3 regions of the Streptomyces sp. NPDC090083 genome follow, and region 1 is predicted to be linked to each of the others. Evidence: riboswitches for the same ligand, from Rfam matches in the RefSeq annotation. Region 1 holds a riboswitch; each other region holds the start of a gene.

Region 1 (2,192 bases):
CGAGATCAGCGGCCGCGAGGTCAGGCGAGTCGTACTGGACGACGAGGAATGGATCGCGGACAAGGTCGCGGACGGCATGCCGGAGGCGATGGCACGGCGGATGCTCACCAGGTACCAGGCCGCCCGCGAAGGCCGCTTCGCCGGCGTCGACCCGCTGCTGGCCACCCTGCTCGGCCGCGAACCCCGCAGGGTCGCCGCGCAGTTGGAGGACGGCACCACCGGCTGAGGAATCGACGAAAGGCTTGCGTGGAGTCAGAGTGTTCCTTCTGCGTTCGCGATGTCGCTCCGTATCTGAACGAGCGACGAGCGACGAGCTTCAGCTCCCACTGCCCACGGAGGCGGAAGCGCTGTCGCTAGGGCACGGTGGGACGGTGCGACGGGAAGAGACTGACGGGCTACGACCGCTACGACGCTGCCGTGCAGCAGGCGTTCATCACCGTCGCCCGCCGGATCCTCTTGCCGCCATTGACAGCAGGACACTCGGCATACCGCGTACGCCCACGCCGCCTCGTCCCACCTCCCGCGCGGCGTGGGCACGGCAGCGCGGCCCTGCCGACGAGATCAGCGCCCTGGAGGGGACGGGCATGGTCGCGAGGACCGTCTGACGCGGGCGTCAACTGGGCTCACCGCGCGGAGACTTGGGACCACTGCCAGGGAAGGTGACCCCTGCGTGTGCCTGCTCCCATCAGGTCCCGTCAGGCGCCGGACCGGGCAAGACCGCTCTCCGCTCCCGAATGCTGGACTCCGCTCTTCCCTTCGCCGCGCCACCGCGTAGGCTGACCACGCAGCTGGTTCGCCCCGTCATCCAGACGGACGCGTCGCAAGAGGGAACCCGGTGAGATTCCGGGACTGCCCCGCAGCGGTGAGCGGGAACGACCGCCGTCATACGCACTGGGCCCACACAGGGCCTGGGAAGCGACGGCCAGTAGGTGTCCTCCGTACGGAGGACGTGCCCGCGAGTCCGAAGACCTGCCACCTGCCCGCACGCGAAGCATTCGCGTACGGAATTCCGGTGACCTCGTGGGCGGGTCGGCGTGCACATCGGCGGCGGACACGACACCGCTCCGATCTGACGTTCCTTCGCGCTCACGTCCCGCCACCGGGATCCAGGGAGATATCTCGCGAAGGAGATTTCCGTGACAGCGAAGTCCGCAGCCGCGGCAGCACGGTCGACCGTGTACGGCTACCCCCGCCAGGGCCAGGGCCGGGAACTGAAGAAGGCCATCGAGGGCTACTGGAAGGGCCGCGTCGACGCCGACGCCCTCCGGACCACCGCCGCAAAACTGCGCCGCGCCAACTGGCTGCATCTGACGGACGCCGGCATCGACGAAGTGCCGACCGGCGACTTCTCCTACTACGACCATGTCCTGGACACCAGCGTCATGGTCGGCGCGATCCCCGCCCGCCACCGCGCCGCCGTCGAACTCGACGCGCTGGACGGGTACTTCGCGATGGCGCGCGGCACGCAGGACGTGGCGCCGCTGGAGATGACGAAGTGGTTCGATTCGAACTACCACTACCTGGTACCCGAGTTGGGCCCCGACACCGTCTTCACCGCCGACTCCGCCAAGCAGGTCTCGGAGTTGAAGGAGGCCCTCGCCCTGGGCCTCACCGCCCGCCCGGTCCTCGTCGGTCCGATCACCTACCTCCTGCTCGCCAAGCCCGCCCCGGGTGTCGCGGCCGACTTCGAGCCGCTGACCCTCCTGGACCGGCTGCTGCCGGTGTACGCCGAGATCCTCGCCGATCTGCGCGCGGCGGGCGCGGAGTGGGTGCAACTGGACGAGCCCGCCCTCGTACAGGACCGCTCCCCCGCCGAACTGAACGCCACCATGCGCGCCTACCGCGATCTCGGGGGCCTCACCGACCGGCCGCAGATCCTGGTCGCCTCCTACTTCGACCGGCTCGGTGACGCCCTGCACGTCCTCGCCAAGGCGCCGGTGGAGGGGCTCGCCCTCGACTTCACCGAGGCCGCTGCCGCCAACCTGGACGACCTGGCCGCGGCGGGCGGACTCCCGGGCAAGCGGCTCGTCGCCGGCGTCGTCAACGGCCGCAACATCTGGATCAACGACCTCCAGAAGTCACTGTCCACACTCGGCACCCTGCTGGGTCTCGCCGACCGCGTCGACGTGGCCGCGTCCTGCTCGCTGCTCCACGTGCCGCTCGACGCGGCCGCCGAACGGGACATCGACCCG
Region 2 (2,192 bases), on a different contig from region 1:
TGCGCGGGCGTGCCGCCCTGGCGGTAGACCTCGACGACGCGCTGCCAGGTCTCCGGGTCGAAGTCTCCGGTCGCGTGGGAGAGGGCCACGTGACTGCCGGGGGACAGGGCGTCGAGGAGTTCGGCGACGATGCGCCGGGGCTCGTCCTCGTCGGCGACCAGGTGCAGGAGCGCCACCAGGGACAGGGCGATCGGCTGGTCGAAGTCCAGGATGTCCCTGGCCGTCGCGAGGATCTTTCCCGGCTCGCGCACATCGGCCTGGATGTAGGTGGTGCTGCCCTCCGGGGTGCTGTGGAGGAGCGCTTCGGCATGGCGGAGGACGATCGGGTCGTTGTCCGCGTACACCACGTGGGCGCTGGGGTTGATCCCCTGGACCACCTGGTGGAGGTTCGGCCGGGTCGGTATTCCGGTGCCTATATCCAGGAACTGGCGGATGCCCCGCTCAGCCAGCGACCGGGAGGCGCGGTGCATGAAGTCCCGGTTCGTCCGCGCCATCTCCCTGACGGCGGGAAACAAGGAGATGACCTTCTCGGCGGCGGCCGCGTCGACCGGGTAGTTGTCCTTGCCGCCGAGGAAGTAGTCGTACATACGGGCCGATTGAGGCTTGCTGGTGTCCACATCGGCCGCGCTGAAGCCTGCGTCTGTCACGTCGGTTCTCCCGTGAGCTAGCGAACCAGTTCCCGCGTCCCAGCGACCGTACCGCCGAAGGCCCCGGCCGCGGACCTCCTTGGTCCCTCCGTGCCCGCCGGACCCCGTGACGGGTGCCGGTCATCGATCTTGATACGTTGTACGCGCCAGTCGTGCCACAACCGAGGCCAGGGAATCCGGTGCGAATCCGGAACTGACGCGCAGCGGTGAGGGGGACGGGCGGGGCACTCGACGCCACTGGTGCGGCGCGGGCCGGCCGAAGAGGCCGGACGTGACACACCGGGAAGGCGCCCCGTCCGGACGAACCCGAGTCCGAAGACCTGCTGGCGCCTTCCCGCCCTCGGCGAGGGGGAGTTCGTAGGCAAGGCTCCGCGTTCGAGCCCCGACAGGCAAGGTGTGCCCGTGATCCGTACCACCCCCGTACCGCTGCGTCGCCGTACCGCGGCCCTTCTCCTCGCCCCCGCCCTGCTGTTGACCGCGTGCGGCGGATCCGAGGAGGACCGCGCCGACGGCGAGAGGGAGAAGCCCGCGGCCGGATTCCCGCTCACCCTCACCGACTGCGGGCACAAGGTCACCCTCAAGTCGGCCCCTCAGCACGTCGTCTCGCTCAACCAGGGCACCACAGAGATCCTGCTCTCCCTCGGCCTCGCCGACCGCATGGCCGGCACGGCCACCTGGACCGACCCGGTGCTCAAGGGCCTGGAGAAGGCCAACGCGACCGTTCCGCGCCTCGCCGACAACGCCCCCTCCTTCGAGAACGTCCTCGACGCCGAACCCGACTTCGTCACCGCCTCGTTCGTCTCGACACTCGGCAAGGGCGGAGTCGCCACCCGCGAACAGTTCGAGAAGCTGGGCGTACCGACGTACGTCTCGCCCGCCGACTGCGCGGGCAAGGACAACGACAGCGGCGGCGACGGCTCGCGCAGCACACCGCTCACCCTCGACACCGTCTACGGCGAGATACGCGACCTGTCCCGGGCGATGGGCGTCGAGGCACGCGGCGACCGGCTCGTGACGCGACTGAAGGCGCGGGTGACCAAGGCCACCAAGGGACTTGACGCCTCCGACACCTCCCTCATGTACTGGTTCGCCAACTCCCAGTCGCCCTACCTGGCCGGCTGCTGCGGCGCCCCCGGCGCCATCACCCGGGCGGTGGGCGTCAGGAACGCCTTCTCCGACACCCACGACGAGTGGCCCCAGATCAACTGGGAGACCGTCGCCGACCGAGACCCCGACGTCATCGTCCTCGGCGATCTGACCCGCAAGTCGCAGACCGCCGAGACCGCCCAGGCGAAGATCCGCTTCCTGGAGACCAACGCCGCCACCCGCAACCTCACCGCCGTCAAGAAGAAGCGGTACATCCTGCTCAGCGGCCAGGCGATGAACCCCTCCATCCGCACCGTCGAAGGGATCGAACAGGTCGCCGCCGGCCTGCGCGACTTCGGACTCGCCAAGTGACCCTCCGCACCCTGCTGTTGACGGGCGGCGGACTGGTCGCGCTGGTGGTCTCCGTCGCCGTCGCGGTGACCATCGGACCCGCCGACA
Region 3 (2,192 bases), 270 kb from region 1:
TGGAGCCACGCACCCTGGACGACGTGCTGGACTGTCTGGTCACGGTCGGTGAGCTGCTCGGCGTGCGGGCGCACGCGGAGCAGCGGCGGGCCGAGCTGCGGACGCGGCTGGACCACGTCCGCGCCTCGGTCGCCGGACGGTCCCGTCCCCGGGTCGTGGCGATCGAGTGGCTCGACCCGCTGTGGCCCGCCGGACACTGGGTGCCCGAGCAGATCGCGGCGGCCGGGGGCGAGGCGCTGCTCGCCGCGCCGGGCGAACACACCAAGTCCATGACGTGGGAGGCGGTGCGGGCCGCACGACCGGACGTGGTGCTCGTCCTGCCGTGCGGCTTCCCGCCCGAACGGACCCTGCGAGAGGCGGAGTTGCTGACCGCGCTGCCGGGCTGGGCGGAACTGCCCGCCGTGCGCGACAGCCGGGTCTGGGTGCTGGACGGACCGTCCTATTTCAACCGCCCGGGGCCGCGCGTGGTGCGCGGCGCGGAGGTGCTGGCCCACGTCCTGCACGGGGTGCGGACCGGAAAGCCGGTCACGGCCTCCGAGGCCCGCGCCCTGTGACCCTCGCAACCCCTCTGCTCAGAAGGCGGTCCAGGTGAAGGCCACCTTGTCGCCGGCGTTCAGCTTGAACTGGCAGCCGCCGACCGGTGTGGGCGTGCCGTTGACGGAGATGTTCCAGTAGGCACTGGCGCCGCCGCTGACGTTCTTGATGGTGTCGACCGAGTAGTCGTCGAACGAGGCGTACCAGGTGCCGTCCCACGTGAAGTGATGCTTGCGGGCGGCGTCGTCGAGCGCGGCCGTCGGGGTCGGGACGGCGCTGGGGTTCGCGCCGCCGTTCGTCCCGTCGCAGTGGTGAGTGCCGCCGGTCGCGGTCGTCACGTCGTGCCCCTTGGTTCTGATCCTCCCCTTGTAGAGGAGCCCGTCCGGCCCCTGCACGGTCACGCTCACCCGGACCGGGGCGTTGGCGCCGCCGACCGCCTCCGGCTGGGCGACGGCCGGGGCGGAGACGAGGGCGAGGCCGAGGGTCGTGGTGGCGATCAGGACGCGGCGTGCGGATGTACGGCGCAAGGTCGGTGCCTTCCTGGCGTGGGCGGCCCGCGACCCGGCACCGAGCGGGCCGCGCACGGAACAGGCCGGTGAAGACCGGCCGGTGTCGGCGGACCAGGGCTCTCGGCTTCGCGCTGCGGACCATGACAGTGGGAAGCGGTACACAGTGCACGCCGGGTTCCCCGACTCACGGCCCGGACGGGCCGCACACGGTTGCAGGTCAGCGCCGGATTCACACCGGCTTCCCCCGGTCGCACACGGATGGTGCGGGTGTTGCCTTGCACGTGCTGAAACCACCGCATCCTAGGGCCAGTTGACGGACCGGCACCAGGACCGGTTCGGACGTCGGTGTCCTGGACGGACAGTCGGCCGGAACGTCAACGGGAGCAGGGCTGGGGCAATCCCGAACGCACGCGTGTTTGCTCGCCCTCGCCGAGGATCACGACATGAGTGCCGGTGGCGAGTTCGTCGGTGACTGGTACAACCACGCGCCCTTTCGGGCGATCATCACCTCGGCCCCGCGCCGCCAGCACGCCCCAACAAGATCCCGCTACGAGCTCTTGGGTTGACTTCTATAGATTCCGGTTCACGAAAAGGCCGTTTGTGAATGATTCGGTGAAGCGTTTTGGCAGCTGTACGCCAAATTCGACCACTTGCATCGGAGGCCACAAAGGAAGGGCCGACGCCGTTACGGTTCCTGAGAGTTGACAGATCCAGCAAGCTTCAAGCCAAGTGGACCCGCCGGAACAAGGGGTGAATTCATGCGTCAGGTGGCGATGTGGTGCGCCGGGGGCGCCATGTTCTCGGTCGTTCTCCTGGCGGGATGCGGCAGGTCTGACTCACCCTCACTGTCCTCGTCATCGTCCCCACCTCCCTCTCCCAGTTGGTCCTCATCGGTCTCCTCTGCCTCTGCTCCTTCCGGGTCTTCCGCCTCCGCATCGGTTCCCGTGGATGCCGAGCCCGATCCTCCGGCGGCCACGGTCCCGACGGGATCCGTTCCTGCGGAGCTCGTGGGCGAATGGGACGGCGACGGCACGGCCGTTCGCTTCGACAAGATCAGGTTCGGTGCCGACGGCAGCGTTGCTCTGCTGTTCAACAACGGTGGGACATTCGAAGGAACCGCCGTCGCCGAGGACACCTCCTTGACGCTTT

The links. Region 1 has a riboswitch for cobalamin ahead of metE (5-methyltetrahydropteroyltriglutamate--homocysteine S-methyltransferase). Riboswitches for the same ligand answer to the same signal wherever they lie in the genome.
Region 2: linked by a shared signal. The riboswitch ahead of ACIPTO_RS17340 (ABC transporter substrate-binding protein) and the one ahead of metE (5-methyltetrahydropteroyltriglutamate--homocysteine S-methyltransferase) in region 1 are both predicted to bind cobalamin.
Region 3: linked by a shared signal. The riboswitch ahead of ACIPTO_RS20110 (DUF4430 domain-containing protein) and the one ahead of metE (5-methyltetrahydropteroyltriglutamate--homocysteine S-methyltransferase) in region 1 are both predicted to bind cobalamin.

Annotation. Positions count from the first base shown of each region.
Region 1 covers NZ_JBIVED010000005.1:419,974-422,165, forward strand. Annotated here, with positions in the region: gene ACIPTO_RS21315 (SDR family oxidoreductase) at 1-226, shown strand, start outside; cobalamin riboswitch at 773-992, shown strand; gene metE (5-methyltetrahydropteroyltriglutamate--homocysteine S-methyltransferase) at 1,137-2,192, shown strand, end outside.
Region 2 covers NZ_JBIVED010000004.1:473,643-475,834, reverse strand. Annotated here, with positions in the region: gene ACIPTO_RS17345 (SAM-dependent methyltransferase) at 1-647, opposite strand, end outside; cobalamin riboswitch at 778-990, shown strand; gene ACIPTO_RS17340 (ABC transporter substrate-binding protein) at 1,044-2,105, shown strand; gene ACIPTO_RS17335 (iron chelate uptake ABC transporter family permease subunit) at 2,102-2,192, shown strand, end outside.
Region 3 covers NZ_JBIVED010000005.1:146,794-148,985, forward strand. Annotated here, with positions in the region: gene ACIPTO_RS20105 (cobalamin-binding protein) at 1-554, shown strand, start outside; gene ACIPTO_RS20110 (DUF4430 domain-containing protein) at 573-1,061, opposite strand; cobalamin riboswitch at 1,195-1,330, opposite strand; gene ACIPTO_RS20115 (hypothetical protein) at 1,988-2,192, shown strand, end outside.